Regions from separate parts of the Shewanella loihica PV-4 genome, predicted to be linked through region 1. Evidence: riboswitches for the same ligand, from Rfam matches in the RefSeq annotation. Region 1 holds a riboswitch; the other holds the start of a gene.
What was found. A riboswitch is a leader RNA that binds a small molecule or an ion and turns the genes downstream of it on or off. The one in region 1 is predicted to bind thiamine pyrophosphate.
Positions count from the first base shown of each region.

Region 1 (14,716 bases):
CTTAGCTATTTTAAGCTAAGTTGTGCAATCAGGAACAAGGCACGATGGGATATAACAACTACACCCACATCGCCAAACATAAGAGAGGAAATTATCGTGAGCAATAAAATTCTAAGTGCGTTATTTGGTGCTGGTTTGGCGGCGCTAGCCTTGTCTCCAGCGGCAATGGCTGAGCCTCAAGAACTTGCAGAGATGCATGCTGAGATGGAAGGCTGTGAAGCGTGTCACGCCAATGGTGAACCATCTGCCGATGGTGCTCACGAATTTGAGCAGTGCCAAAGCTGTCACGGTACGCTAGCCGAGATGGACGCAGTGCATAAGCCACACGACGGTAATCTGATGTGCGCCGACTGTCACGCACCGCACGATTCAAACGTGGGCGATCGCCCAGCCTGTGATAGCTGCCACGACGATGGCCGCACCGCAGACTCTGTATTGAAGAAATAAGATTTTCATTACAGGATAATCGACAAACACCGGCAACTTGCCGGTGTTTTTGTATCTGCCATCGGCAACTCTATCTCTGTTCTATTACTCGTGACTGGAATATTAGCCGGATATTCGAGTTCAACTCACCATTTATCATTAATCGATTCCATTAGCCCATGCCAACGGTGCTCAGTTTCTGCCAAAAGGCGGGTATATGGCTGATAAGCCTTTATTAGCCTGCGGGCTTTATCGCCGCCCTCATCTCTAGATCCAATCTTTTGAGATTTTCCATTAGTAGAAAAGTATTAGGTCTACTGCCGGAATAGATACTTTGTCTAGCGGGACTTAATACTCTTTGTGGACGTAAGTCCTTCGTCTTAGATAGATAATCTTGGCCATAAAAACAGATAGGTGCGCCACGGATGGAAACAAATTTGATGCAAGCAGTCTTTAAGGCCGGGCATTTTGCCTGGCGTCAGGCAATCAGCCGATTGTTCTTGTTAGCGATGCTTTTTGCTGGCTTGCCTGTGTGGGCCGATGACCTCAGTAGTCTTGATGAGTTGGCCCAGGGGGATAATGCTAGCATCATGCAGCTTGGGGATGCGCTGCAGGCCGACATCACCCAAAGCGGCGAGGCGAATCGCGCCTTGTTTACGCAATTTGGGGTGGCCAACAGCGCTGAGTTGCAGCAGCAGGGGATCGGCAATCAGGCGTATCTGCTGCAGCAAGGGGAGGCGATAGAGGCCAGCCTGCTGCAGGTTGGGGTCAACAACAGTCTGATCGCCAGTCAACTTGGAGCGAACCTGTCTCTGGTAGCTGAGCAGCGGGGCAGTGATAACCAGGCCTATGTGCAACAGAGCGGTTATGACAATGAGGTCAGCATCTATCAAAACGGTTCGGGTCATGGGGTGATTGTGACTCAATGGGGGAATGCACAGCGAGCAAGCGTGACTCAGGGTTATCGTCAGCAGTAAGGCGATGAAAGATAAGGTGAAGGGAGCTCGCCTCAAACAGATATTCTGGTAGGGCTTGATAAAATTGGCGCAATTAAGATGTTATTTTTAATTCTATAGTTGTTATTATATGTGTCGGTTTAATGGAATACGCTTATAACTAGCGACATGGAGTGAGCAGGATGTTCAAAGTGATAAATTGGGTAGTGGTATCGCGATCGCAACTGTTGATTGATCTGTTGGAGACGCGTTGGCCCCAGGAGTTTCTGGTTAAACTGGCTAAGGTCACCCCAGAGAGTGTTGAAGTGACTATGAGTGAAGGGAATTACTCTTTGGTTGTTATCGATCTCGCCACCATAGATGTGCAGCGTGCCTACCAGGTACAAAAGCAGATCGAGAAGCGCCACAGCGCCCGCGTGGTATTCTTGCACTATCCGAAACAGATAGATGCAAGATTCTTAATTTCCCCCATTACCGCCGCCGTCTTTTATGGCGATGCTTCCCTTGAGCATATAGGCAAGGTCTTAGCCAATGTGCTACGCGGCCAGACGGTGATCCCACATGCTTTGTTGTCGGCTTCTGCGGATCAGGAGCAACTCGACGGCGCCGACAACCTGACGATTCGTGAGCGAGAGGTGCTGCAGGCATTACTCTCGGGTAGCACTAACGTGGATATCGCCAATCAGTTGTTTGTCAGCGAGAGCACCATCAAGACGCATCTCTATCGTGTGTTTAGAAAGATTGGTGTCTCAAGTCGTGGACAGGCTATTGCCTGGGCACAGACTCATCTGCATGAGGTTCAGCAGTGAAATATCTGGGCCGCTTGCTCCTGTTAGCGGCCTTCTCGGCTCCTGTTTATTGTCAGGTGCCCGATGTCCACGAAGGCAGCAAGCTGGCGGCGCAGAGCACGAGTGACGCACCGCCCAGGCTGGAGTCTGATCTCATCGATGGACTGATCCTCAACCGCGCGATGACCCGCGTCGGACACAGATTTTATCGTGAATTTGTTGCCGCCTATCGAGATATCGGCGGTATGACGGAGCACGGTGGACTGAGTATTGTCGAGCTAGCTACTGCGCGAAGTGGTAGCAAGATCAGCGTGTTACACAATCGCAAACCTATCTTTGTGACTGTGGTGTCACCGGCGAGCCGGCAGTTGGATAAGCTGGCAGAGCAGGTGGCCAGGCGCGTCGACAGTATATTGAAGCAAAACAAGAAACAGGCTAGCTGGGCTCAGTGGTTGGATCCCGATTTAGCGCCTGATGAATTCTAATAGGGACATTTTCAATGAATCAAGCTAAGTCTTTTCGACCGATAGCCCTGCTATTGGCGGCTACGTTCAGCCTGAGCTCTCAGGCGACACAGCTTATCTATACCCCAGTGAACCCCAATTTTGGTGGCAGTTATCTTAATGGCTCCTACCTGCTGGCGAACGCCTCGGCGCAGAACGATCATAAGGGCGGCTCAGGTTATACGCCCCCCAGTGCCCTCGAGCGCATGGCAAGTTCCCTTGAGTCTCGTCTGATGAGCCAACTCTTTAACGATGCGGCCAATGGCGGTGAGGGCTATCTCAAGACCACGGACTTCGAGATCCAAGTGGTCAACGAAGATGGCATGCTATTGGTGCATATCACCGATCTATTGACCGGCGAAACGACGGTGATCGAAGTTGGTGGGTTGAGCGACAGTTCGAGTGTGGGTGGTTAACGATGAAACCTTTGTTGATGGCCGCTGGCCTGTTATTTCTCTCGGCCTGTTCTAGCACCAATGAACTTGAACAGGTGCAAGCCTCTTCGAGTCTGATGCCCAAGGGCGAGAGCTACTATGATCTCATTAATCTGCCTGCGCCCCAGGGGGTGATGCTGGCCGCCGTGTATGATTTTCGCGATCAGACAGGTCAATATAAGCCAATTCCGTCGAGTAACTTTTCTACCGCCGTGCCCCAGAGTGGCACCGCTTTTCTCGCTCAGGCATTGAATGATTCCAGTTGGTTTATTCCCGTCGAGCGCGAGGGGCTGCAGAATCTACTTACCGAACGTAAGATTGTCAGGGCCGGGCTTAACGGTGATGCCAACAAGCTGCCTCAGCTGAACTCGGCGCAGATCCTGATGGAAGGAGGCATAGTTGCCTATGACACCAATGTCAGAACCGGTGGCGCGGGGGCCCGCTACCTGGGCATAGGCGCGGCAACTCAGTTTCGTGTCGATACTGTGACAGTCAACCTGAGGGCGGTTGATATTCGCACCGGCCGATTATTGAGTAGCGTGACCACCACTAAGTCTATCTTGTCCAAAGAGATCACCGCCGGGGTGTTTAAGTTTATCGATGCCCAGGAGCTGCTTGAGTCTGAGCTTGGCTATACCTCAAACGAGCCTGTGAGTCTGTGTGTGGCATCGGCCATCGAAAGTGCGGTGGTGCATATGATTGCCGATGGGATCTGGAAAGGTGCTTGGAATTTAGCCGATCAGCCCAGTGGTCTGCGCAGTCCAGTGTTACAAAAATATTGGTTAGAAGCGCATTCCGAGGCCAGGGTGCGAGCAAAAATCAATCAAAGCTGAGGCTGTTTTTGCTTTGTGTCATACTTTGCTATGCATGTATGCATAGCGCCTAGTACTTTTGTGTGATGCCGGTGGGTTCAAATTTAACATCTATATTACTTAAGGTTAACTTTGGTTAACCTTTTATTTTTTATAGGTTTTTAATTGAGTTTGGTTTCGTGTCGCAGCCCAATAGGGTAGAATTCGTCAAGTTTTTGACTTGCTGAATAGGTACGATGAAGAAGTTAGCATTGTTAGTAGTGTTAGCGCCGCTTTATGCACATGGAATGGCGCCTTTTGGGCTTGATTGGGGTGAGGATGTCAGCCAGTATGGCGAGGTCAAACGCCAGGGAGATGAGCTTAGGGTTGAAACCCATTCACTGCCTAAGTCTTTGTCTCTAGCCAAGGATTATGTGCTTTTTGCCGATAGGCAACATGGGCTGTTAAAAGTCATCATGACAAGCAGAAATTATGGTTTGTATGATGATGACTATAAAGAAGATTTTAATTTTATTAAGCAATCGCTAGTCGATACCGGCTATCAAACCACAGAGTTCATTGGCAGTGAGATGAGCTCTTATAAATGTGTGTTGCAGGGTAGCTGCTACGGCAAGCGCTGGTATGGCTTTACCGACGATGGCACCAATGTGGCGCTAGAGCAAGTGGCCAAGACCCGCCAAGATGCTTATCTCAAGCTGACTTTCAAGGCGCCCAAATTACTGCAGATCGAAGCGGAGCGCGAGGATCTCAAGCAGCTCAAGCAGCAAGATCAATTGAACAGCGATAGATTAGCATTCGATTAAATAGTCGCTAACATCGATGGGGTGACCGGCCGTGTTTAGCGCCGTGCTGCTAATTACGCTGCCGCCTAATTTCACAGCCCCCACTTTTCATAGCCCCCGCTTTTCATAGGGTCCACTTGGTTATCCAGGTGGGCTCTTTCATTCTCCGAGCTAAAAAATCATCACTCGTTGATTGAGTTAACTCCTTTATTTATATGATGGATCACAAACAGCTTATTTGTGAGTATACTGACAGGATTAACGTCATATCGAGGATAGTGCAATGGCCGAAGAGACCATTTTCAGTAAAATTATTAGACGCGAAATTCCCGCCGACATCCTGTATCAAGATGAACTGGTCACCGCCTTTCGTGACATTCAACCCAAGGCGCCAACCCATATTCTGATCATCCCAAACCATCTGATCCCGACTGTTAATGATGTCAAGGCATCGGACGAGAAGGCCCTGGGGCGCATGATGACGGTAGCGGCTAAGTTGGCTGATGAAGCCGGCATCGCAGAGGATGGGTATCGTCTCATCATGAACTGCAACAAGCATGGCGGTCAGGAAGTCTTCCATATCCATATGCACCTGTTAGGCGGCGATTTCCTGGGGCCGCTAGTGTCGCGTTAATCCCAGACGATTCTTGGACTGTGTAGAGTAATGAAGACAAACCCTGATTTTTTCCCGCTGACAGACTTGGCGACCCGCTTCGTCGGTCAGCTAGTGCAGTGTCGCCGTCTTGGGCTCAGTGTACTGGAAGCCAGCGAGCAGCATGTGCTGATCGAGCTGCCCTACAGCAGTGAGCTTATCGGTTACCCAGACACAGGCGTGATACATGGCGGGGTGATCACCACCCTGATGGATACCGCCTGCGGCACAGCCGTGGTCTGCAACATCTTCGATAAGTACAAGTCGCTGGAGTTGTCGCCGACTTTGGATCTGCGGGTCGACTACATGAAACCCGCCGAACCTAACAAGAGCGTCTATGGCTTTGCCGAGTGTTACAAGCTCTCTTCGAGCGTGGCCTTTACCCGCGCCATCGCCTATCAGGACTCTATCGACGATCCTATCGCCCATGCGGTGGGCTCTTTCATGCGTATCAGCCCTGAGATGGTGGGGGACGCCTTCAGACAGGCTCTGATGGGAGAGGGAAAATGACCATGGTCACGCCAGAAGCCAATCAGGCATTAAACGTTAAAGATATCGTTAAGAAGGCCACGGAGCTGAACGATTTTGGTCACCTGCTGGCGCATGTTCCTTATGCTAAGTTTATCGGCATGCAGGTGGCGCGCTTCGGCGACGAGCTGGTGTTTCAGCTACCGAAGAAAGATGAAAATATCGGTAACCCAACCCTGCCGGCCATTCATGGCGGTGTGATCGCGGGATTTATGGAGATGTCGGCGATCGTTCAGCTGATGGTGTTCATGCAGACCACTAAGGTGCCCAAAATCGTCGATTTCTCAATCGATTACCTGAGGGCTGGCCACCACAGAGATAGCTTCGCCGAGTGTAAGATCACCCGTCAGGGACGCCGCGTGGCGAACGTAAACATCAACTGCTGGCAAACCAACCGTAAGGCCTTGATTGCCACCGCCCGTGCCCATTTTCTGATCGAATAGATATTAAGGTGTAGCGTAAGGAGAATAGTGATGAACAAAGGATTAGTGTTAGCTTGTTTGTTGCTGGGACTGAGCGCCTGTGCGCCCCATACCGGCGGCATCATGATCAGCTCCACCGGTGAGGTGCGGGTCGATAACGGCTCCTTCCACTCAGACGTGGATGTCAGCGCGGTGACCACCCAAGCCGAGGCGGGTTTCCTGCGGGCGCGCGGCACCATCATCAGCAAGTCACCAAAGGATCAGCGCCTGCAATATAAGTTCACCTGGTACGATATCAATGGCGCGACGGTAGAGGATGAGGGGGTGAGTTGGAAGTCCCTTAAGCTTCACGGCAAACAGCAGATGCAGGTGACTGCGCTGTCCCCTAATGCCACAGCGGTACGTTGTGAACTCTATGTGCGAGAGGCCATTTCCAATTAAAAATCGCTTTCAGGAATGAGTCGGGCGAATGATTTGATGAAAACGTCAGCAATGCTGGCGTTTTTTTATGGATCACGCGCAAATATTGCGTTAAATATGTCAACTCTTTGTATGAGTCATGTATAATCGGCCTCGCCAAGGGGTGTTAACGCCAAGCCATAGCTTAGCGATTGACTGAGATGTCCGCGGGACGAACCCTTAGAACCTGATCCGGCTAATACCGGCGTAGGAATGGGCCACATCACTAGATTTAACACAATCTGTCTGTGCATTCTTTCTCGCTTTCTTAAGTGCCGGATCTCAATATTGATTTGAGGTCCTATGTTTACATTAAAATCTTATTCACCCATCGCCCTTGCCGTCGCGGCGGCGTTAACTCATACCAGCCTGATGGCGAGCGATACGCCGCCAGCCAACGACGAGATGGAAGTGATAGTCGTCACCTCCGATTTTCGCCAGTCTAGCCTGGACAAGATGCCCTCTAGCATCAGCGTAATAGATCAACAGCAAATTGAGGACGAGGGCGCCCAGCACTTTGAAGACGTACTCAACGGCATTGCCAATTTTAACTGGTCTGGGGGTAGCTCACGGGCGAAATATTTCCAGATCCGCGGTGTGGGCGAGCAGGAGGAGTATCAGGGTGCACCTAACTCTTCGGTTGGCTACATCATAGACGACATCGACATGTCGGGCCTTGGGATGATCTCCAGCATGTATGATCTGCAGCAGGTCGAGGTGCTTCGCGGGCCACAGGGTACACGCTATGGCGCCAACGCCTTAGCCGGTCTCATCTATCTTAAGAGTAACGATCCTACCTCGGTATTCGAGCATGGCGCCGAGCTGCAACTGGGTGACGATAACCTGCGCACCTATAGCGGCTTCAGCTCTGGCCCATTGACTGACTCGGGTAAGCTCTTGTACCGCGTATCGCTGCAGCAACATGAGCAGAACGGCTATCGCGACAACCTTTATCTGGGCCGTGACGACACTAACGGCAGAGATGAATTTACAGGCCGCATTAAGCTGCGCTGGTATGCCACTGACGATCTGGTGGCCGATCTCAGCCTGATGCACGCCGACTTTAACAACGGCTACGATGCCTGGACATTGGACAACAACGGTTTCGATACCCTCACAGATGAGCCGGGTGTCGACAAGCAGCGCACCACGGGTGGCTCGCTTAAGTTGACCTACTCGGGCGCCGACAGCTTCGAGCTGGTCTCACTAAGCTCAATGGCTCAGAGTGATACGCATCACGGCTACGACGGTGACTGGGCCAACCCAGAGTTTTGGGCGGCCCGCAGCTGCGAGGGTGAACCTTGTCAATACGACTACACCTGGAACAAGCTGGGTGACAGAACCACGCTGTCTCAGGAGTTTCGTCTAAGCTCCACCGAGGCGGGACGTATCTTCGATGGCAGCACCGACTGGTTGGTGGGCGTCTATGGTCTGAGACTCACAGAAGACAACGACACTCTTGAGATTTATAACGGCTGGGAAGACAGACTGCTTGCCGAATATGAAGCGACTAACTTGGCAGTTTTTGCGCAGTTAGACAGCGACTTAGGCAATGGCTACGCGTTGTCAGTGGGTGCCCGTCTGGAGCGCCGCGAGAGCGACTACAGCGACTCGGACAAAGATGCCTTCGATCCCTCTGAGAACATGTGGGGCGGTCATATTGCCCTGAGCAAGACCCTGAGTCCTGGCCAACAGGCCTATGCCCGTATCGCCCGTGGCTATAAGGCGGGTGGCTTTAACATGTCACTGCCGGTTTCCCTTAGCGATAAAAAGGAGTTCCAGGCAGAGACTCTGTACAACTATGAGCTGGGCCTCAAGTCAGAGTGGCTAGATGGCGACGCGACCACCCACTTCTCGCTGTTTTACATGGACAGACGCGATCAGCAGGTCTCCGCCTCACAGCAAAACCCTGACGAGCCACAGAAGTTCATCCTCTACGTCGAAAATGCCGGTAGCTCTCACAACTATGGCGCCGAGCTGGAAGCCAACTGGTATGCCACTGATAATCTTAAGTTATACGGCACGCTAGGCTGGCTAGAGACCGCCTACGGCGATTACGCCTACCAGGACAAGTACGGTGGATTGGTGGATCTCACTGGCCGCGAGCTGGCTCACTCACCTAATCTTACCTATAGCGCGGGCGCGACCTATCGTAGCGATCTGGGCTGGTTTGCCAACCTGACCACCAGTGGTAAGAGCGAGTTCTACTACTCAGACAGCAACGACTCTAAGTCAGAGCCCTATACTATCTTCAATGCCCGTGTCGGCTACGAGACAGAGACCTGGTCGGCTTACCTTTGGGGACGCAATCTGTTTGATGAGAAGTATGGCGTGCGCGGCTTCTATTTCGGTAACGAGCCGGATAACGGCTGGGCCGATAAGCAATATATCCGTTATGGCGACCCTCGTCAGCTAGGGGTCACGCTTAACGTCAAGTTTATGTAATTGGCGCTTTGCCATTGCTAATCGTTGTAGGGGCGGGTAGGACTCGCCCCCTTAAGGAGTTAAGATGAAATTAACCGCTGAAATCAGCATGTATCCCCTCAAGGATAACTATATCGATCCCATCAAGTGGTTCATCGGCCGGGTTGACACTTACGCCAATATCGAGCGCCGCACCAATGCCATGGCCACTCAGGTGTGCGGCGAATATGGCGAGGTGATGCAGATGTTGGCCACCGAGATGGAAGCCGCTCATGAGAAGTGGGGCAAGGCAGTCTTCGTGGTCAAGTTTATCGGTGGCGAGCTGAACCTGTCCCATCAGGAATAGGGCCTTAGGGCGCGATTAGTATACGGGGAGCAACACACATCCTATGATAGATTTCTGGTCCGCATTGGTTAGCACCTTGACCCAGGCCTTCGAGCAGGCCAATGCCATGACGGCGTGGGAGGCGGTAGCCGTGGTCTTGGCTTTGGCCTATCTGGCACTGGCGATGCGCGGCAACATCTGGTGCTGGGCGGCAGCCTTTGTCAGCACCGCCATCTACACCTTGCTGTTTTGGGAGGTCTCCCTGCTGATGGAGTCGCTGCTCAACGTCTACTACATGGCGATGGCTGGCTACGGCTTCTGGCTGTGGCGCTATGGCGGCGGTGAAGATCAAGGGGTCGAGGTGGTCAGCTGGTCGCTTGGGCGGCATCTATATCTGATCGTCGCGACAACTGTGGTTTCCCTGGTGGTCGGCCATTTGATGGCGACCCACACTCAGGCATCGTACCCCTATCTGGATGCCGCAACCAGCTGCTTTGCGGTGATGACCACCTATCTGGTGGCGCGCAAGGTGCTGGAGAACTGGCTCTACTGGGTGGTTATCGATTTTGTGTCCATCTACCTCTATCTCAACAAGGGACTGATGCTCACCTCTATGCTGTTCATCTTGTATGTAGGCATGGCGATAGGGGGTTATTTCCTATGGCGTACCAGCATGCAGCAGCCAAGTCAGGGTGACTACTCCTATGACTAAGGCGAGTCTTGCCGTACTGTTCGTCGAGGCTGTGATCTGATGTCGGCTGACGGTAGTGCTGGCGCGAATAGCACCTTGCTAGCGCGCCTGATAGGCAGCCTTCCCGAGGCGGTTAAGTTGCGGCTCTCAGATCTTGGCTGTCCATTGGATGAGAGCACACAGATACAGGTGCTCTCGCGGGGACTGAGTAACCAAAACTATCATCTAAGCCGCGATAACCAGCACCTGGTGCTGCGGGTCAACAGTCAGGCCAGCAGCCAGATCAGCGCCCGCGACCATGAGGTGGCCAACTGGCGCCTGGCAGAAGTGCATGGCCTCGCGCCAGCGCTCTTGTATGTGGCGCCGGGCAATAGTTGCTATCTCAGCCGTTTCATCGACACAGGCGAAGATTGGAGCCGCTTGATGACGGCCAATCCCGCCCATCCGCTGCAGGAAGAGTGCGTCAGCCGGCCGGATGCCGAGGTGTTGCTGCTGGACCTACTCAAGGGGCTAGCTCAATTGCCGTTGCCCAAGAATCCCATTTCGGTGACTGAGCAGTGGCGGCGCTATTTTGGTCAGTTAGAGATGATTGCCGAAAGCCTAGATGCGGCTAGCACAGATAAAGCCAGTCTTGATGCGGTAGGGAGCACGGATCTGCCCATATCCTATCTCGAGCCTTGGAAGACGCGATGGCAAGCGCTTAAGGCGCACCTGGTGCGGGTCGATGACGTGCTCGAGCAGCTAAATGCCTGTGCGTTGGCGCCCCAGTATAGCCATAGGGATCTCAACCCCCACAATCTCTTGATAAGCCAGGGGAAGCTCTGGTGTATCGATTATGAATACGCCTGTAGCTCCCACCCCTTGGTGGATCTTGCCAGCGTGCTGGCAACCCACAGACTCTCTAGTGAGCAGCGCCACCGCCTGATCCTCGGCTATCTGAATGATCATCCCAAGCTCAACGATAAGGCGCTCGCGGCCATTCCCAGTGCCTTGGCGCTCTACTGGTATTTCGCTGCCTGCTGGGCACTGTTGATGGCGAGCCAGGGTGAGGGCATATTGAAGCAGACTGTGCAGAAGACAGTGCTACAGTCAGTGGAGAAGACAGTGCCGCAGACGCAGGGCGAGTCAGATGCCAGCCTGCCACATAGCGTGAGTGACTACCTCCAATGCTTCGATGACTTCATGGTGCTGGTGGGTTAACGCGTCTTTGGTCGTCCGACTCTTTTTCCGACTTGGTAAATCCGATTCTGTTACTCTGACTCAGTTGATCCGTCAGGGCTAACGCAAGGTTTCTGATTGCGCTCTATTTCCTCGTTTATTTCAAGTTACCTGTCTCGTTTCGCTTGTCTCATCTCGCCTATCTCATCTCGTTCAGGACATAGGTTTTTTACCTTTGTTGATCCTTGCTGAAATTTAAATGATTAGCTAAGGGTCTATTAGGTAATGACAAAATAATGAGAGAGTGAGGTTATGCAGAAACTGTACGCTAAATTTACCCAGGGGATCGCCCAGCTCGACGGTGTCGCCGCCTTGGCACTTAGGCTCTATCTGGCGCCAGTGCTGATGCAGGCAGGATACAACAAGCTGTCCCACTTTAGCGACACGGCGGCCTGGTTTGGTAACGCCGAGTGGGGCCTGGGTCTGCCCATGCCCGAGGTGATGGTGGCCCTGGCGGCCGGCAGCGAGTTTGTCGGTGGCTTCTTGCTGATCCTTGGCTTGGCCACCCGTTTGATCTCCATCCCCTTGATGGTCACCATGGCGGTGGCAGCCTTTAGCGTGCACTGGAAAAACGGCTGGTTGGCGATCGCCGATCCCAGCTCCTGGCTGGCCAATGAGCAGGTGATGGCCTCGGCGGAGAAGCTCGCGGCGGCCAAGTCTCTTTTGCAGGAACATGGTCACTATGAGTGGCTGACCTCCTCGGGTAACTTTGTGATCCTTAACAACGGCATCGAGTTTGCCGTTACCTATCTGTTTATGCTGTTTGCCTTGTTGATCATCGGCGGCGGCCGCTATACCAGCTTGGATTATTGGATTGCCCGCAAGTATCAGCCCAAGGCTTAACCCGGCGTCATCAAGTGTAAATCCCACTGTTTTAGTGGGATTTTTTTTGCCAATTTGCTACCCTCGAGTTCGGTATTAATGACAGGATAATCTTTGTGGATGCGATCGAACTTCTGTTGACACGGCAGTCTTGCCCCAGACTAGTCGCCCCGGCGCCCGATGCGGCGCAGCTTACACAGATCTTAAACGCCGCGGTGCGAGTGCCGGACCATGCAGGCCTCACCCCGTGGGAATTTATCGTCGCCGAGGGCGATGGCCTAACGCGCCTTGCTGACCATTTTGTGGAGGCGATGGAAAAGGAGGGTGGCGATGAGGCTGCCGTCGCTAAGGCCGCCAACATGCCGATGCGCGCCCCCATGGTGGTCACTGTAGTGGCCAAGGTAACCGAGCATCCTAAGGTGCCGGTACTCGAGCAGCATATCGCCGCGGGCTGCGCCTGTATGGCGATGCAGCAGGCCGCCTTCGCTCTTGGACTGGGCGGCATCTGGCGCACCGGCCCCTTGGCCTTTAATCGTCATCTGCATCGGGCCTTGGGCCTGGGCGAGCAAGATCAGATAGTGGGCTTCCTCTACCTGGGCACGCCCGCGGTGAAGGCGCCGTTAAAGCCGCAGAAATCGGCCGACTCGGCGGTGCGTTACCTCTGATAAGGGTGATAGCAAACGAAATTGTGAAGCCAGGTACCATAGCTTCGACTTTGGTCGGGTTTACAGGGCAGTAAAAACTGGCAAAGTGAAGGGGAGCCTGCATCCTACCTATGCAAGGTTTTCACCCTAAGTGATTGTGTTGCCCGCTTGCTGCGGGCATTTTTTTGTCTGTCAAAAGAGGGAAGCTAGACGCTGATGCTAGCCCCTATCTGAACGCCTTTTCTATACTCTTATCTTACTCTTACCTCTATTCCTATCTATACCCCAACACCCACATTCAGATTCTCGAACCAGTCGAGGAACTGCTTTACCTGAGGGCCGCGGAAGATCCTGCCGTGCTGAGGGCAGAGGTATTGAATATCCAGCTTACGCACCCGCTTTATCCAGTCATTCTTGGCACGGTTTGATGGCATCCACCTCTGATGAAAGTAGGCCATCTTGGCGCAGTGTTGCTCGAAATCGTCCACATAAATATCGGCCTGGGGATCTTCCAGCGCCGCGCCGATATCGCCGCTCATTAAGACCTTAGTCACTGGGTCGTAAACATGAAAGTTACCCGAGGCATGCAGGTAGTGAGCGGGAATAAACTGCAGCTCAACTTGATCTAGGCTCACGCTGCCACCGTTGTCGGCGATGGGCTCGTAGCTGATGTTATTCATGCCGAAGTGGCGGATGAACCCCTCCCATAGCCAGGGTGAGTAGAGCTTGGCCTTGGGCAGGGTCTGATCCCACAAGCCGAGGGAGGAGATGATGTCCGGATCCTGATGAGAGGCAAACAGATGGGTCAGCTGGCTGAGAGGGATATGCTTGACTATGTTGGCCAGCATGGCCGCAAACAGCTCAATGCCACCGGGATCCATCAACAGGGCGTGATGGCTACTCACCACCATGTATTGGTTGGTGTCGATGATCTTATCGGGTTTTTCGGGGTCGCGACCGAAGTAGAGCCATTTGTGGGTAGGGGTTTCGATGATCAGCTCACTCTTCATGGTGCGACTCCTTGTCGTTAGCTTTTCGGTAAAAGGGGGATCAGGGGGCAGTGTTGCCAAACAGGGTAATGGCATGGTCAACCCGGCGGCGGATCAACTGGGCCACATCATCCACCCGGTTGGCCACGTCGTTAAATATGGTCTGGTTGGCGGTATCGACCCGGCAGGCCTCGATGCGGCAGATGGAGGCCAGTATGTTGGCGGTGCGCAGGTTGCGTTTTAGCTCAAACAGCTGGTTTTCCATCTTGTCGATGAGGCGATCAAACTCCTGTTGTAACTTGCTGTGGTGGGCCTGGGTGGCGGCAACGGCTGGGTTGATGGTATCGCCATATGGCGCGCCATTGGCCTTGAGTTTCGCCTGCTGAAAATGATTGAGTGCGACTGCCGCACGGGCTGTTTCGGTGGCGAGACGACTGGCCTGGTGGGCCAGTTGGTTGATGTCGGTGGCCGCTTTCATAGTGTAGGAGGCCAGATCGTCGATAAAGCCGGTTAACGCCTTGAAACCGAGCGCCGCATTGCCCACCCGCGCCGAGGCTGCCTGGGCATTGCTGGCGGTGAGATTTATCTGTTTGCAGTAGCTAAGTGTCTGATTGAGCTCGGCGGCGACCACTGCCGCAATGACATGATATTGACTGATTTTCGGCGCGTGTTGTGTCATTAGAACCACTTCCTATGTAGAACCAATCACAGTATAGTCGAGATCACCCAATGCGAAAGTAACCTAGGAGAATGAATTGCTTACCCTAGAAACAGAGCGTCTCGTCTTACGTGAAATGACAGTAAAAGACGCCCCCTTTATGCTGACCCTGCTCAACAGTCA
Region 1 covers NC_009092.1:1,978,305-1,993,020, forward strand. The annotation lists gene cctA (tetraheme c-type cytochrome CctA) at 97-447, shown strand; gene SHEW_RS08935 (hypothetical protein) at 867-1,403, shown strand; gene SHEW_RS08940 (LuxR C-terminal-related transcriptional regulator) at 1,565-2,191, shown strand; gene SHEW_RS20940 (curli production assembly/transport protein CsgE) at 2,188-2,655, shown strand; gene SHEW_RS08950 (curli assembly protein CsgF) at 2,670-3,089, shown strand; gene SHEW_RS08955 (CsgG/HfaB family protein) at 3,092-3,940, shown strand; gene SHEW_RS08960 (hypothetical protein) at 4,171-4,722, shown strand; gene hinT (purine nucleoside phosphoramidase) at 4,985-5,335, shown strand; gene SHEW_RS08970 (PaaI family thioesterase) at 5,366-5,863, shown strand; gene SHEW_RS08975 (PaaI family thioesterase) at 5,860-6,324, shown strand; gene SHEW_RS08980 (YcfL family putative periplasmic lipoprotein) at 6,355-6,744, shown strand; TPP riboswitch at 6,873-6,993, shown strand; gene SHEW_RS08985 (TonB-dependent receptor) at 7,066-9,207, shown strand; gene SHEW_RS08990 (YkoF family thiamine/hydroxymethylpyrimidine-binding protein) at 9,272-9,532, shown strand; gene pnuC (nicotinamide riboside transporter PnuC) at 9,576-10,223, shown strand; gene SHEW_RS09000 (phosphotransferase) at 10,263-11,402, shown strand; gene SHEW_RS09005 (HvfX family Cu-binding RiPP maturation protein) at 11,673-12,263, shown strand; gene SHEW_RS09010 (NAD(P)H nitroreductase) at 12,359-12,907, shown strand; gene SHEW_RS09015 (oxygen-binding di-iron domain-containing protein) at 13,165-13,896, opposite strand; gene SHEW_RS09020 (hypothetical protein) at 13,937-14,554, opposite strand; gene SHEW_RS09025 (GNAT family N-acetyltransferase) at 14,631-14,716, shown strand, end outside.

Region 2 (14,716 bases), 440 kb from region 1:
GAGAAGGGCGAGAGCCTGTGTCTCTGTTATCTGCCAAGCAAGGTCAAGGATCAGGCTCATCCCGTGCCACTGCGGATCGCCTTGCAACCCAGCACCGAAATCAGCACAGGAACCAACATAGAAACCAGTACGGAAAGCAACACAAAAATGGGCAACGATAGGCTTCTTGAGACCCAGGTGGATATTCTAAAGCGCCGTGGGGGCTGGCCGGCGCCGCGCTTCTCCTTATCCCTGCTACCTGAGCTACTGGCTCAGAGTCTGATGCTCGATGTGACTAAACAGCAGGATGAGAGATTGGAAAATAAGCTTAATAAGCAGCAGAGCGGTCAGATCTTACAAGGCCCCTGGAGTGCGTAGATGTTGTGGCTGGCGGTCTATTTTCCCCACTGGTTACTCCAGTATCAAAGCTATCATCAAGGCTTGCCCCAGGGCGGCGAGCTGGCCCTATTTGAGCGTCAGTCGAGTCAGATCCTGATCGCATCGAGTGCTGCGGCTAAGTTGGGCGTGGAGCCGGGGCAGAGCCTGGCTACCGCCCAGGCGCTCTGTCCATCGCTGCAACTGCTGGCCTATGATCCCTCCTTGAGCCAGGAGGCCAGCCATTGGCTGTGCCAGTGGAGCTATGGCTACAGTGCCAGGGTCGTGCCGCCTGTCTGTCCGTTCGAGCAGGCCCAGCAGCATAGGCTAAATAAGCCGAGTAAGTCACATAAAGCAAGCAAATCGAGTCGATCCTCTGATGTGCCCAGTATGGCAGATACCCTACTGCTGGAGGTGGGCTCCATGGCAAAGATCTTCGGTGGTCTGGACAGGCTCATCCGTCAATATCAGAAGAGTGCCCAAGACTATGGCCTCGAGTGTCAATTTGCCCTGGGGGAGAATGCCTTGCTGGCTCAGCTGGGAGCCAGGTCTCTGCCGCTCACTCTGCCTGCAGATGTCATCTGTGATAACAAGAGGAACCCGAAAGAAACTCGCGAGTCTAGGTGCACTAAGTTAGGGAATTCTAAGCGAGGAAACTTTGAGCCAGGGAGCCTAGAGTCGGACATCGGTGCCACAGAACCTACATATCTCGCCAAACAAGAAGTGAGAGAAGCAGTCCAAGAAGAGAAAGCACAAGGAGAGGAAGCCCAAGGAGAAAAAGCACAAGGAGAAGAAACCAAAGTGCAATCGAAAGATGATCAAGCGGGGGCGTCTCTGGTGAGTTTACCTCAGATGAATCTCAAGCAGGTCGCGCCCCTGCCGCTCTCTATCTTGCCACTGCCTGAGCATGTGCTGCAGTCTTGCGAGAACATGGGGCTGACTCAGGTGCAGGCGCTGCTCGCCTTGCCTCTCAAGGAGCTTGGTGAGCGATTTGGCGAGAGTGTCTTAACCCTGCTGGCTCAGCTCAAGGGGCAGCTGCCTCAGGTGCATGAGTTTTACCTGATGCCAGAGTCTTATCGCCATAAGCTTGAATTGCTCTATGAGGTGAGCCACCTCGAAGGATTGGCCTTTCCCCTCGGGCGCATGCTAGCAACCCTATCGGCTTATCTGGTGCAGCGTCAGCAGGCGGTGCTGGCCCTGTCATTAACCTTAGTGTTTCGCGACTTGAGTCTGGTGCCACTGCGCTGCGAGATCCGCTATCCCTTCGCCGAGCATAGGGGGGATGCCTTACTTAAACTCTGCCGTGTGCAGCTAGAGAGCCTCATCCTGGCGGCGCCGGTGATCAGTCTGGCTATTCAGGCCGATACCCTGGTGCCGCTATTGGTGCAGACATCCAATTGGTGGCAGGGCGAGGGTAAGAGTGATGCCACCATGCGCTTGCTCTCACTGCTTGAGGCGCGTCTAGGCGCGGATAAGGTCAAGGGACTTGAGCACTGCAGTCACCATCTGCCGGAGCTGAGCTGGCAGAGCCGCTCGCTTTCTCAGAGCCTAGTTTCTCAGAGCCGAGCCTCTCAAAGCCGAGTCTCTCAAAGCCGCTCGGGTGCCTTGGGGGGCAAGCGATCGAATCAAGCTGTTTCTCAAAGCACTTCCCGTCAAAGCACTTCTCGTCAAAGTATTTCTAGTCAAAGCGTTTCTACTCGAGGTGCTTCCAGCCAAAAGTTTAAGAGCCAAGCGCTTGAGAGCCAAACGCATAATCGGTGCGCCGAGCCGAGGGCTTGCTATCAGGGCAAGACTCGGGCGCTGAGTGAGGAGGCGACCTTATTTGCAGATCTGTTTCATGGCCTGTGTGATGGCCGCATCCGCCCCAATTGGTTACTGCGCCAGCCCGAACCGTTGGCGCCGGAGTCGGTGAGCCTGCTTAAGGGGCCGGAGCGGCTGCACAGTCCCTGGTCGGCGGCCTCGCCGCGGGATTATTACCTTGCCCGCATGCATCAGGGAGGGCTCTGCTGGGTATTTCGCTCGCCTGAGGGACTATTCCTGCAGGGGTGGTTTGGCTAATGTACGCTGAATTACAGTACGCCGAGTTGCACGTCCTCTCGAACTACAGCTTCTTGCGAGGGGCTTCCCATCCTCACGAGCTGGTGGAGCAGGCCAAGCGCCTTGGTTATCAGGCATTGGCGCTGACCGACGAATGCTCCTTTGCCGGTGTGGTCAAGGCCCATGAGGCGGCCAAGCGCTGCGATCTTAAACTGATCCTGGGCGCCGAGTTTCATCTCGATGAGGGGCTGTTTGTGCTGCTGGCGCCTTGCCGTTTCGCCTATGGTGAGATCAGCGCCCTGATCACCAACGCCAGGCGAAGCCAGGGCAAGGGTGAGTACAGGGTGAGCCTGGAGGCCATCTTGGCTCAGCAGCAGAGCCTGCTGCTGTGGCGCCCGCCCTCGCTGGCGCAGTTCAGGCAGGCTGGCGAGGCAAGGAGAGATGAGGCAAGGAGTGATGATGCAAGGAGTGACTTGGCCGTAAACGATACGGCAGAGAGTGAGATGGCTGGGGGCGATACGGCAAAGGGGAGTGCGGCACAAAGCGATGAGCCTAATCTGTTGTCCCGTTATCGTGACCACATAGCGAGCATTGCCTCACGGCTAGTTGTAGCCTTTCCGGATCGTCTGCATCTTTTGATGGAGCGGCTCTTGCTACCGGGAGAGGCCCTTAACTTGCAACAGTGGCAATGGCTGAGTCAGACTCAGAAGGTCCCCTGTGTGGCGGCCGGTGGCGTGCGCATGCACGAGGCGGAGCGTCAGCCGCTGCTGGATATTTTAACTTGTATCGCCCATGGGCGGGACCTCGACAGCGGCGTGGCGCTATGCTCCATCAACGCCGAAGCTAGCCTCAAGCCGATTGCGGCGCAGCGTAAACGTTATCCTCAGGAGTGGATCGATAACGGCCTGGCTCTGGCCCGTCGCTGCCATTTCTCTTTGGATGAGCTCAAGTATGAGTACCCGGCCGAGGTGGTACCCGCCGGCATGCAGGCCAGCGATTATCTGGCGCAGGCGGTGCGTGAAGGCGCCAGACGCCGCTTTCCCGATGGAGTGCCCGATAGGGTGAAGGCGCAGTATGAGAAGGAGCTAGAGCTGATCGCGGCGATGGCCTATGAGTATTTCTTTCTGACCATCTATGACATCGTCTGTTTCGCCAAGTCTCAGCAGATCCTCTATCAGGGAAGGGGCTCGGCGGCCAACTCTGTGGTCTGTTATTGCCTGGGGATCACAGAGGTGGATCCCACTAAGATCAACATGTTGTTCGAACGTTTCATCTCCAAGGAGCGCAACGAGCCGCCGGATATCGACGTGGACTTCGAGCATGAGCGGCGCGAGGAGGTGATTCAGTATATCTATCGCAAATATGGCCGTGACCGCACGGCGCTGGCCGCGGCGGTGATCTGTTATCGCTTCAAGAGTGCCATGGGCGATGTGGGCAAGGCGCTGGGGATAGATGCCGAGCAGGTAGCCCTGATGATTAAAAATATCGATCGCCGGGATCCCAAGCATCACTGGACGACTCAGCTTGCCGCCATGTTGCCAGAGGCTGGGCGCGGGCGCATGTTGCTGCCCTTGGTGCAGACGCTGATCGGTTTTCCCCGCCACCTGTCCCAGCACGTGGGAGGCTTTATCATCTCCGCAGGGCCCTTGTCTGAGCTGGTACCCATTGAAAATGCGGCCATGGCGGATCGCACCGTGATCCAGTGGGATAAGGATGACCTGGAGAGCCTGGGGCTGTTAAAGGTGGATATCCTGGCCCTGGGGATGCTGACGGCGATCCGTAAGACCTTCACCTTACTGAGTCTCCCAGAGAAAGCTTTTTCCATGGCCGATGTGGCATGGGAGGAGGCCGAGGTCTATCGCATGTTGCAGGCAGGCGACAGCATAGGGGTGTTTCAGGTCGAGTCCCGGGCGCAGAGCGCCATGCTGCCAAGGCTGAAGCCAGCTTGCTATTACGATCTGGTGGTGCAGATCGCCATTGTTAGGCCAGGGCCAATTCAGGGGGACATGGTACATCCCTATCTGAGGCGGCGGGATGGCCTGGAGGCGGTGGAATATCCCAGCCCGGCGGTCGAGTCCGTGCTGTCCCGTACCATGGGGGTACCTATCTTTCAGGAGCAGGTGATCCAGCTGGCCATGGTGGCCGCGGGCTTCAGTGGCGGCGAGGCGGATCAGCTGCGCCGAGCGATGGCGAGCTGGAAGCGTACCGGTGAGCTTGAAAAGTTTGAGGCTAAACTGCTCCAGGGGATGGCGGCGCGGGGGTACAGCCAAACATTCGCCGAGCAGATCTACAGGCAGATCAAAGGCTTTGGCGAGTATGGCTTTCCCGAGTCTCACTCCGCCAGCTTTGCCCTGTTGGCCTATGTGTCGGCCTATCTTAAACATCATTATCCGGCGGCCTTCTGCTGCGCCTTGCTTAACAGTCAACCCATGGGCTTCTATAGCCCGTCGCAGCTTATTCAGGATGTGCAGCGTCACGATGTTATGGTACTGCCGGTATGTGTCAATCACAGTGACTGGGATAATAGCCTGGTGCCCCTGCTGGAGGCTGAGCAGCCTGCGATACGTCTGGGCTTTAGGCAAGTGAAGGGACTCAGGCTGGAGGAGATCAAGACCCTTATCGCGGCGCGCCCCGAAGGCGGCTTTACCCGGGTCGAGCAGCTCTATGAGCTAGGTTTATCTCAGGGCTGTTTGACCCTGCTGGCCAGCGCCGATGCCCTGTTGACGCTGGCCGGGCATAGGTATCAGGCGCGCTGGCAACTCAGTGCCTATCAGCCGAGCCTTCCGCTGTTCGATGACTTGCCAGCTGTCGCCAGTGAGGTGGTGTTGGCGCCCCCAAGTGAGATGGCGGCCATGCAGAGCGACTATCGCCATCTAGGGCTCAGCCTGGGGCGCCATGTTATGGCTCAACTTAGAGGGCTGGCGCCATTTGTGGGTTGTCGCCACGCCAGTGAGTTAGCCGATTGTCGTCATGGGCAGCTTGTGCATGTGGCGGGCGTGGTGGTGGGGCGTCAGCGCCCCGGTACCGCCTCCGGGGTTACCTTCGTGACCTTAGAAGATGAGACGGGCAACATCAATGTGATCGTCTGGAGCGCCACGGCCAGGGCGCAGCGACAGCCATTTTTAACATCAAAAATTTTAAAGGTAACTGGGGTGCTTGAGACCCAGTCTGGTGTGTCACACGTTATCGCGGGCAGGCTGGAGGATTTATCGACTCTGGTGAATGATTTTGAACTAAGTTCGCGGGATTTTCGTTAGTGGTCGCATGTTAATCATGCCATCCGGGCGAGCCACAACAGGCTTACTCGGGTTGTTCCTGTCATTGTCCTCGCTCTAGCCCTAGCCCTTTGGGGTATACTCATCGCCTTTGGGTTTACGATAGGCGTGAGTTTAGGCTCCAAATACCAGCAAAATGACCGGGAGAGAAAGGGTGAAGTTTGTCTTGCTAACACACGAGCGGGAGTATGAGCGTGCCAGCAACACTGGCCAGTTGGCGTTAGCCGCATTCCCTGAGCTGTGTAGCCGTGTGCCCTGGTCGCGGATCGCGCCCGATGAGGCGTTGAAACAGGCCTGTGAATCGGGTGAAGCTCTGCTGCTCTTTCCAAAGGAGTACGACACAGACGAAACGGACTCAGGTTCGAGAATGGGCTTGAGCGTGAAACAGGCTATCACGCCCGAGCAACTTTTGCTTAAAAAAGACGGGGGGCAGGGCGTGCGTCAGGTTATCATTCTCGATGCCACCTGGCAGGAGGCCAGAAAGATGATGCGTCAGAGCCCCTATCTGCAAGCGGCGAGAAGGCTGACGCTGCAGGAGAGCGAGCCGTCACGTTATCGCCTGAGGCGGAATCAGTTATCTCAAGGTCTGTGCACCATAGAGTGCATCATTAGCCTGATGCACAGTTTAGGGATGAGCCAAGAGGCACAGCAGCTTGATGAGGCGTTTGATCTCTTTATGTTAGATCACCGTCAGGTAGACGCATAGGAAGTGGCTGAGGGCGCCGGCGAGGACAAACAGATGCCAGATGGCGTGATTATAGGGAATGCGTTTACCCACATAGAAGATCACCCCGGTGCTGTAGAAGATCCCGCCCGCCAGCAGTAGCTGAAAGCCCAGTGGCGTCATGGCTGCAAGCAACTGCTTCATCACTATGACACACAACCAACCCATCACCAGATAGAGCACCAGGCTAAAGATCTTGAAGCGGTGAATAAACAGTGTCTTGAACAGGATCCCGCCTAGGGCAAGACTCCAGATGGCGATGAGAATGGCATCGGCCTCGACACTGTCGAGCAGGATCTGCATCAGCGGCGTGTAGGTGCCGGCGATCAACAGATAGATGGCGCAGTGATCGGCTATCTTGAGTTTATGCTTTAACTTAGGTGCCGAGACGCTGTGATAGAGCGTTGAGCAGAGAAACAGGAGTATGATGCTCAAACAGTAAAGCGCCAATCCGCCCAGTTGTAGATTGGTGAGCCTGTCCCATCCCTTATGCAGTGAAAACGCAAGCGCCAGAATACCTGCAATCACACCCAGGCCATGGCTGAGGGCGTTTGCCAGCTCTTCTGCGCGGCTATAGGGAGCGGCCGTAGCAGCAAAGCTGGGCTGACTATTCAGGCCGATCTCATGGGGCTGTATGGTTTGTGGCGGCACGGACTGTGGTGGCATTAGACTCTCTAAAACTGGTTAGACCTCGTTAATGGTGAGTCTAACAGCATGCTGGTGCAAAAGAAATAGTTAAGCGTACATGTGTACGCCTAAGTTGAATTTTGTTTTGTTAATGATTGAATTTATTATTTTTTAAATTTAACACTGTCCACTATCTATCCTTGGTTGAACTAATAGCATCTCTTCTTCTCTAAAATGCTAAGTTTCCTAAGGAAAGGATGAGTTGCTATTGCGAGTGCCCCCTAAGGATAGCCAATTTTCCTGGCTTGACCTCAATCTTAATTTAAACCTTAATGCTGATATTGATGTCGAGCCGTTAGCCTTCTGCCATCTCGTCAACGATCCATTAGCAAGAGAGCCTTTAGCGAGAGATCACATCGAGCAAGGCGCTCATGCTGAGGAGCTTTTGGTTAAGGAGCTTTCGCTTGAGGAACTTTCGCTTAAGGAGCTTGTTCCTAACGCACCTCTTGAAGGCCCACTTTTTATGGGTTTAGCTGCAAGGATTGGCTGGAAAGAGATGTTTATATTCTTGGCCGTCTTGCTGGCGCACCTTGTATTGCTGGCTTTCTTGAGTTGGCAGTTTAAGGGGCCATATCTGGCTCAGGAATCAATTAAGCGAGACAAGCAGGCCATCAGCGCCTATATGCTGACTCAGGCTGAGTTTGATGCCATGAAGGCCAAATCTCGCCCTGCCGAGGTACCAGTAAAAGCACTTCTGACGAGCGAGCCAAAGCAAGATACGCTTAATCAAAGGGGTGAAAGGACAGAGGACAATCTGGCGTCAGTTCCCGCTCAGCAAAGTGACTCTCTGACTGAGTTAAATCCCGAGAAAGAGGCGTCAGCGACTCAAGTTACTCGTTTCCAGCCTAATGTTGTCCAAACAAGTGTTGAGCCCTCCGTTGTTCCAGCAGTTGATCCCTCTGAGTCTAACATCGCGCCTAAAATCGAGGTGCCCGCTGACACTCAGAATGAGAATGAAGCATTCTCCTTCGATGGTATGAAAGGTCTTAATCTGGAGAGCGGAGCAGCAGACTCGGGTGGGGTAAGCGCTGCAACTGGCGATTATATGGCGAGGCACAGACAGGCACAGCTGGACAAGCTAGTCGAGCACGTCGCCGACAAGGCCATCCAGAAAAAGTCGATGAGCGAGATGGATGGCAAGATGAGGGTGTTAGCCTTGCCTAAGGAGAACGAGTATGAGACGGCAATCACCTTAGACAGCAAGGTGGATCCCAATCGCATCGTCAAGATAGGGGATACCTGTTATCGCGTGGTGAGTGTGGCGACGCCAATCAACCCCCACGGGGAAAACTTAGGCTTCCCCTTTAAGTGTGGTGGCGACAAGGTGAAACAGGCGATTAAAGACTCCCTTGATAAGCATCTGAGTATGATGGGAGTAGAGGTTAAAGATAAAAACTAGTGTGATATATTTTCAGGCTTAAATTAACATGATACTTTCATTTTATACAATTGATTGATTTTATTTTATTATTTGTTTCGATTAATTTGATTTCAGCTAGGGTTTAAAGGGGCTTGCCACCCTCAATCCCTTAGGTCTATACTGAGCCCCTCTTGTCGGAGTGCCATTAGGCTGAGACCGTTTATTCGGGATCCGTTGAACCTGATCAGGTTAGTCCCTGCGAAGGAAACAAGCATAATATGACCTTAGTGTCCCGCCGTATTTTATCGGCCAATGGGATTAAAATCGCCGCAAATTTGGCGAGCGCAATCACAGTGACACCCAGCATATTTTTGAATCAGGCCATTTGGCCTGACTCAATGCCCTCAACGCCAAACTTCTCCAGACAAGCAACTTCATCTAACCCTATAGTGAGATTGCTTATGTCAACACGTCGTGAAATGCGAGCAGAGGCCCAGGCCTTTATTGATAACCTCAAACCCTTACAACACCCTAATTCGCAAAAATTTTACCTAAACGGCAGCAGGCCGGATCTCAAGGTCGCCATGCGGCAGATCTATCAGTCAGACACCCTGATTGGCGGCACGGCCGAGGCGCCTGTCTATGAGAAGAATCCCCCCATCACAGTCTATGACTGCGCCGGGCCCTATTCAGATCCCGAGGCCGATATCGATGTGCGTCGTGGTCTTGTTAAGCTGCGTAGCGAGTGGATCGCCGAGCGCAGCGATACCCAGGAACTTGAGCAGGTAAGCTCAGGTTTTACCCAGCAGCGTCTGGCCGATGAGGGGCTAGATCATCTGAGGTTTGAGCAACTGCCCAAGCCAAGACGCGCCCTTGAAGGCAGGGTAGTGACTCAGATGCACTACGCCAGACGCGGTATCATCACCCCAGAGATGGAGTATGTGGCCCTGCGTGAGAATATGGCTCGCGAGACAGTGACCGAAGAGGTGCTCAATCAGCGCGCGCCGGGTGAGAGTTTCGGTGCCAAGCTAGGTGAGCCGATCACGCCGGAGTTTGTGCGTCAGGAGCTGGCGGCGGGCCGGGCAATCTTACCGCTTAACATAAACCACCCCGAGGCCGAACCTATGATCATCGGCCGAAACTTCCTGGTGAAGGTCAACGCCAACATAGGCAACTCGGCGGTCACCTCATCTATCGAAGAGGAGGTGGAGAAGCTGGTGTGGGCCACCCGTTGGGGCGCGGATACCGTGATGGACCTCTCGACCGGCCGTTATATCCACGAGACCCGCGAGTGGATCATACGTAACTCGCCGGTGCCAATAGGGACTGTGCCCATCTATCAGGCGCTGGAGAAGGTCAATGGCATCGCCGAAGATCTCACCTGGGAGATCTTCAGAGATACCCTGATCGAGCAGGCGGAGCAGGGGGTGGATTACTTTACCATTCACGCCGGCGTGCTTCTGCGTTATGTGCCCATGACGGCCAAACGCCTCACTGGTATTGTCTCCCGTGGCGGCTCCATCATGGCCAAGTGGTGTCTCTCTCATCACAAGGAAAATTTCCTCTATGAGCACTTTGATGAGATCTGTCAGCTGTGCGCGGCCTATGACGTCTCCCTCTCGCTGGGTGATGGCATGCGTCCAGGCTCCATCGCCGATGCCAACGACGAGGCGCAGTTTGCCGAGCTGGAAACCTTAGGCGAGCTGGTTAAGAAGGCCTGGCAGTATGACGTGCAGACCATCATCGAAGGGCCGGGTCATATCCCGATGCAGCTTATCAAGGAGAACATGGATAAGCAGCTCGAGCTGTGTGACGAGGCACCGTTTTATACCCTAGGCCCTCAGACCACCGACATTGCTCCAGGTTATGATCACTTCACCTCAGGCATAGGGGCGGCGATGATCGCCTGGTATGGCTGCGCAATGCTCTGCTACGTAACGCCCAAGGAACATCTTGGTCTGCCAAACAAGGAAGACGTAAAGCAAGGGCTGATCGCCTATAAGATTGCCGCCCATGCCGGCGATGTCGCCAAGGGGCATCCTGGCGCGCAGATCCGCGACAACGCCTTGTCTAAGGCGAGGTTCGAGTTCCGCTGGGAAGATCAATACAACCTGGGGCTGGATCCCGATACCGCCAGGGCGTATCACGACGAATCACTTCCGCAGGAGTCGGCCAAGGTCGCGCATTTCTGCTCCATGTGCGGTCCCAAGTTCTGCTCGATGAAGATCACCCAAGAGGTGCGCGAATACGCTGCGGCCCAAGCGACCGATGTAAGGGAGATTGAGGTTGAGCAGATTGACGTTACTGCTAGCGCGCCGAAGGCAGATATTCAACAAGGGATGGCGCAGATGTCGGCGCAGTTTAAGCAAAGTGGTAGCGAGCTCTATCACAGTGCGATAAGACAAAGCCCTGGCGTTGAAAGCACCTCTCTCGAAAGCACCTCTCTCGAAAGTACCGTTCTTGAAAGTACTTCTCTTGAAAGTACGGCTCTCGAAAAAGCAAAAGAGGTGTAGCCATGTCCGCTGAAAAACCTATTGTCTGGACCATTGCCGGTTCAGACAGCGGGGGCGGTGCGGGCATTCAGGCTGATCTTGCGACCATGGCGGATCTGGACTGCCATGGTTGCAGCGTGATCACCTGCGTTACCGCGCAAAACTCGGTGGCGGTTAACGGTGTCGAGCCTGTGAGTGAGGCTATCTTGCTCGCTCAGCTCGATACCCTGCTGGTAGATCTGCCGCCAAGGGCGATCAAGATAGGGCTGCTTGCCAATCAGCGTCAGATTAATCTTGTCGCCGATTGGCTGGCGACCCATATGGCGCCACTGAAAACGGATGATGGCCAGCCGATTCCGATTATTCTGGATCCCGTGATGGTGGCCTCCTGCGGCGATGCCTTGACTGGCGAATCTGCTGTTCAGGCCTCCGCCCAGACCAAAACTAAGCCCAAAACTAAACTCAAAACTAAGCCCAAAACTGAGCTTAAAACTGAGCCCAAGCACCTTGCCGGGTTGGATTTCACCCCCTTCGCTAAGCTGCTTACTCTTGTGACGCCGAACGCCAGCGAGTTTGGCAAGTTGGTGGGAAGCGAGGCGTCATCAAGTGATGAGATGCTAGCTCAGGCAAGTGCACTCTCAAGGCGCTTAGTCTGCAATCTGCTGATCACTGGCGGTGACAAGGGCTCACTCTGGTATAGCGATAAGGCGGAAGATCTCTTTATCTGCAACGCGGTGGCGCATACCTCACCGCTACATCAGCACACTAGCTTTCGCCTGAGCGGCGAGCGGGTGGATAACCCCAATCACCACGGTAGCGGCTGCACCTTGTCATCGGCGATTGCCAGTTTTCTGGCTCAGGGCTTGGTGCTACACGACGCCATCTTGCTCGCTAAAACCTATGTGGGCCAAGGGATAGCGCCGGCCAAGGCCTTGGGCGCCGGCGCCGGGCCTTTAGCCCGCTGCGGTTGGCCTTCTGGCCTGGTATCGCTTCCCCGTATCACAGAGTTGGCTGGCATCACTTCGATTAGCTCTTCAGATCGCGCTTCAAGTGGCTCCTCGATATTGAGTTTTCCAAGGCTTAGTTTCCCGGGGCTTAGTTTTCCAAGGCTTAAGCGTCCCATCGGGGTGTATCCCGTAGTGGATAACCTGATGCACCTGGAGCAGGTGCTGGCCGCCGGTGCCACCACGGCCCAGCTGAGGATCAAGCTGGAGGATGATCGCCAAGCAGCTAGCAAACAAGAAGAGGGCGCAGGTGCTGCCGCGTTAGAAGCGCAGATCCAAGCGGCAATCGCGCTGGGGCGCAAATATGATGCGCAGGTGTTTATCAACGATCACTGGCAGCTGGCGTTAAAGCATGGCGCCTTCGGTATCCATCTTGGGCAGGAAGATCTTTTTGAGGCGGATCTCGATAGGATAGCCAAGGCGGGGATCGCCCTTGGCGTCTCCAGCCATGGCGTGTTCGAGTTGGCGCTGGCCAGTCAGCTTAATCCATCCTATCTGGCGCTGGGGCATATCTTCCCCACACCGACGAAATCTATGCCTTCTAATCCTCAGGGGTTGAGTAGGCTCGCGCGTATGGTCGCGCTTTGGACGCCCGATTGTCCCAGAGTGGCCATCGGCGGCATAGACGCTTCGCGTTTAGAGCAGGTTAAAGCAACAAACGTTGAGGCGGTGGCCGTGGTGCGCGCTGTGACCCAGGCGGATTCGCCGGGCGAGGCCTATAAACAGCTGGCTAGAATGTGGGAGAACGCCTATGTCACTCAATGATAGTGCGTTTATCCGATATTCGCGGCAGATCATGTTGCCCGAGGTCGGCGAACTGGGCCAGCAAAGGCTGATGGAAGCAAGTGTCGCCATAGTCGGCGTCGGCGGCTTGGGCCAGCTCTGCGCCCAGTATCTGAGCGCGGCGGGGATCGGCCAATTGACCCTGATCGATGATGACAAGGTGGAGCTGAGTAACCTGCCCAGGCAGCTACTGTTTTCCCATGACGATTGCGGCCAGTACAAGGCGGAAGTCGCCAGAGACAGGCTGGTAGGAAAAGGCACAGGTGACAACAGCCAGGTATCGGCTTTTGGTCAGATAGCGGCCAAGGTTGTGCGTCTGGAACTCCACAACGCCGAGTCTCTGCTCTCAGGTGTGGATCTGGTGCTCGATTGCTGCGACAACTTCGCCACGCGCCAGCATATCAATGCCGCCTGTGTGGCGCTGAGCACGCCAAACGTGGTGGCTGCCGCAGCCCACTTTGCCGGTCAGTTGATGGCGTTCGATTTGAGCAAATCCCCGAACAGCGGCTGCTATCACTGTCTGTTTCCGGCCGAACTTAGGGTAAGCGAGAACTGCAGCACCATAGGCGTTCTTGGGCCCATGGTGGGCACCATGGCCTCGATGCAGGCACTGCTGGCGATAAAACTATTGCTGGGATTACCTGGCTTGGGGCAGGTTCACAGATTCGATGGGTTAACCGGCGAGATGCGAAAGCTCACGCTGCGACGAGATCACAAGTGCTCGGTCTGTGCGGCAATTAAAGAATCGAATATAAAGGCTTATGCTGCATGCGGTGAGTTAGCCTGTTCATCGGCCTTAGGAGAAAATGATGAGTGAGATCAGCTTAAGTTTGAATGGTCAGTTAATACAGGTGGCTGCCAATGCGAGTCTGCTGTCCATGTTGGAGAGCCAGCAGATAGCCCTGGATAGCGTGGCCCTGGTGCGGGCAGGCGAGGTGGTCCCCAAGTCGCAGTGGGCATTGACCCTATGTGAGGCGGGCGATGTGATTGAACTCTTTGGCGTAGTGGCAGGAGGTTAATATGTTAACGATAGGCGATAGTCGGTTCTCTTCACGCCTGTTTACCGGCACGGGCAAGTTTGCCAGTGCCGATCAGATGTTGGCGGCCTTGGCGGCCAGCGGTTCACAGTTGGTGACACTGGCGATGAAGCGGCTCGATCTTAAGGCGGGCTTCGATGATATTCTGGCGCCCATACGTCAGAGCGGGGTTAAGCTGCTGCCCAACACCTCGGGGGCGCGCAATGCCAAGGAGGCAATCTTCGCCGCCGAACTGGCTCGCGAGGTGCTGGGAACCTCTTGGGTAAAGCTTGAGATCCACCCCGATCCTAAGTATCTGATGCCAGATCCCATTGAGACCTTTAACGCCGCCAAGGTGCTGTGTGAACGCGGCTTTACCGTATTGCCCTATGTGCATGCCGATCCTGTGCTCTGTCGCAATCTGGAGTCTGTGGGCTGCGCGGCCGTGATGCCGCTGGGTAGCCCCATAGGCTCAAATCGCGGACTGGAGACGGCGGCATTTTTGAAGATCATCATAGAGCAGGCCAAGGTGCCCGTGGTGGTCGACGCCGGGATCGGCTCACCCTCTCAGGCGATGGCGGCGATGGAGATGGGGGCGAGCGCCGTACTGGTGAACACGGCAATTGCCGCCAGTCGCGATCCGGTGAAGATGGCGCTCTGCTTTGCCGATGCTGTCGTCACGGGGCGTAAGGCCTATGAGGCGGGCCTGGCCCAGGTGCATCAGAGGGCGATTGGCACCAGTCCCCAGCAGGCGCTCACCGCCTTCTTATCGGAGTAACCCAATGAGTTTCTTCGATACCTTGAGTGGACTCTCTCGCGAGCAGCTGCGAATGGCGCTCTATTCCACCACGCCGGCCCAGGTAGAGACGGCGATCGAGGGTGAGCAGGGCAACTTGGGTCATCTGTTAGCCCTGTTGTCGCCGGCCGCCGAGGAGTACCTAGAGCCGATGGCGCAGCGTGCTGCCGCCTTAACCCGGCAACGAT
Region 2 covers NC_009092.1:2,419,143-2,433,858, reverse strand. The annotation lists gene imuA (translesion DNA synthesis-associated protein ImuA) at 1-357, shown strand, start outside; gene SHEW_RS10905 (Y-family DNA polymerase) at 358-2,412, shown strand; gene SHEW_RS10900 (error-prone DNA polymerase) at 2,412-5,648, shown strand; gene SHEW_RS10895 (DTW domain-containing protein) at 5,821-6,372, shown strand; gene trhA (PAQR family membrane homeostasis protein TrhA) at 6,346-7,056, opposite strand; gene SHEW_RS20125 (hypothetical protein) at 7,280-8,476, shown strand; TPP riboswitch at 8,623-8,721, shown strand; gene thiC (phosphomethylpyrimidine synthase ThiC) at 8,899-10,950, shown strand; gene thiE (thiamine phosphate synthase) at 10,953-12,698, shown strand; gene SHEW_RS10870 (HesA/MoeB/ThiF family protein) at 12,685-13,533, shown strand; gene thiS (sulfur carrier protein ThiS) at 13,523-13,735, shown strand; gene SHEW_RS10860 (thiazole synthase) at 13,737-14,510, shown strand; gene thiH (2-iminoacetate synthase ThiH) at 14,515-14,716, shown strand, end outside.
Region 2: linked by a shared signal. The riboswitch ahead of thiC (phosphomethylpyrimidine synthase ThiC) and the one ahead of SHEW_RS08985 (TonB-dependent receptor) in region 1 are both predicted to bind thiamine pyrophosphate.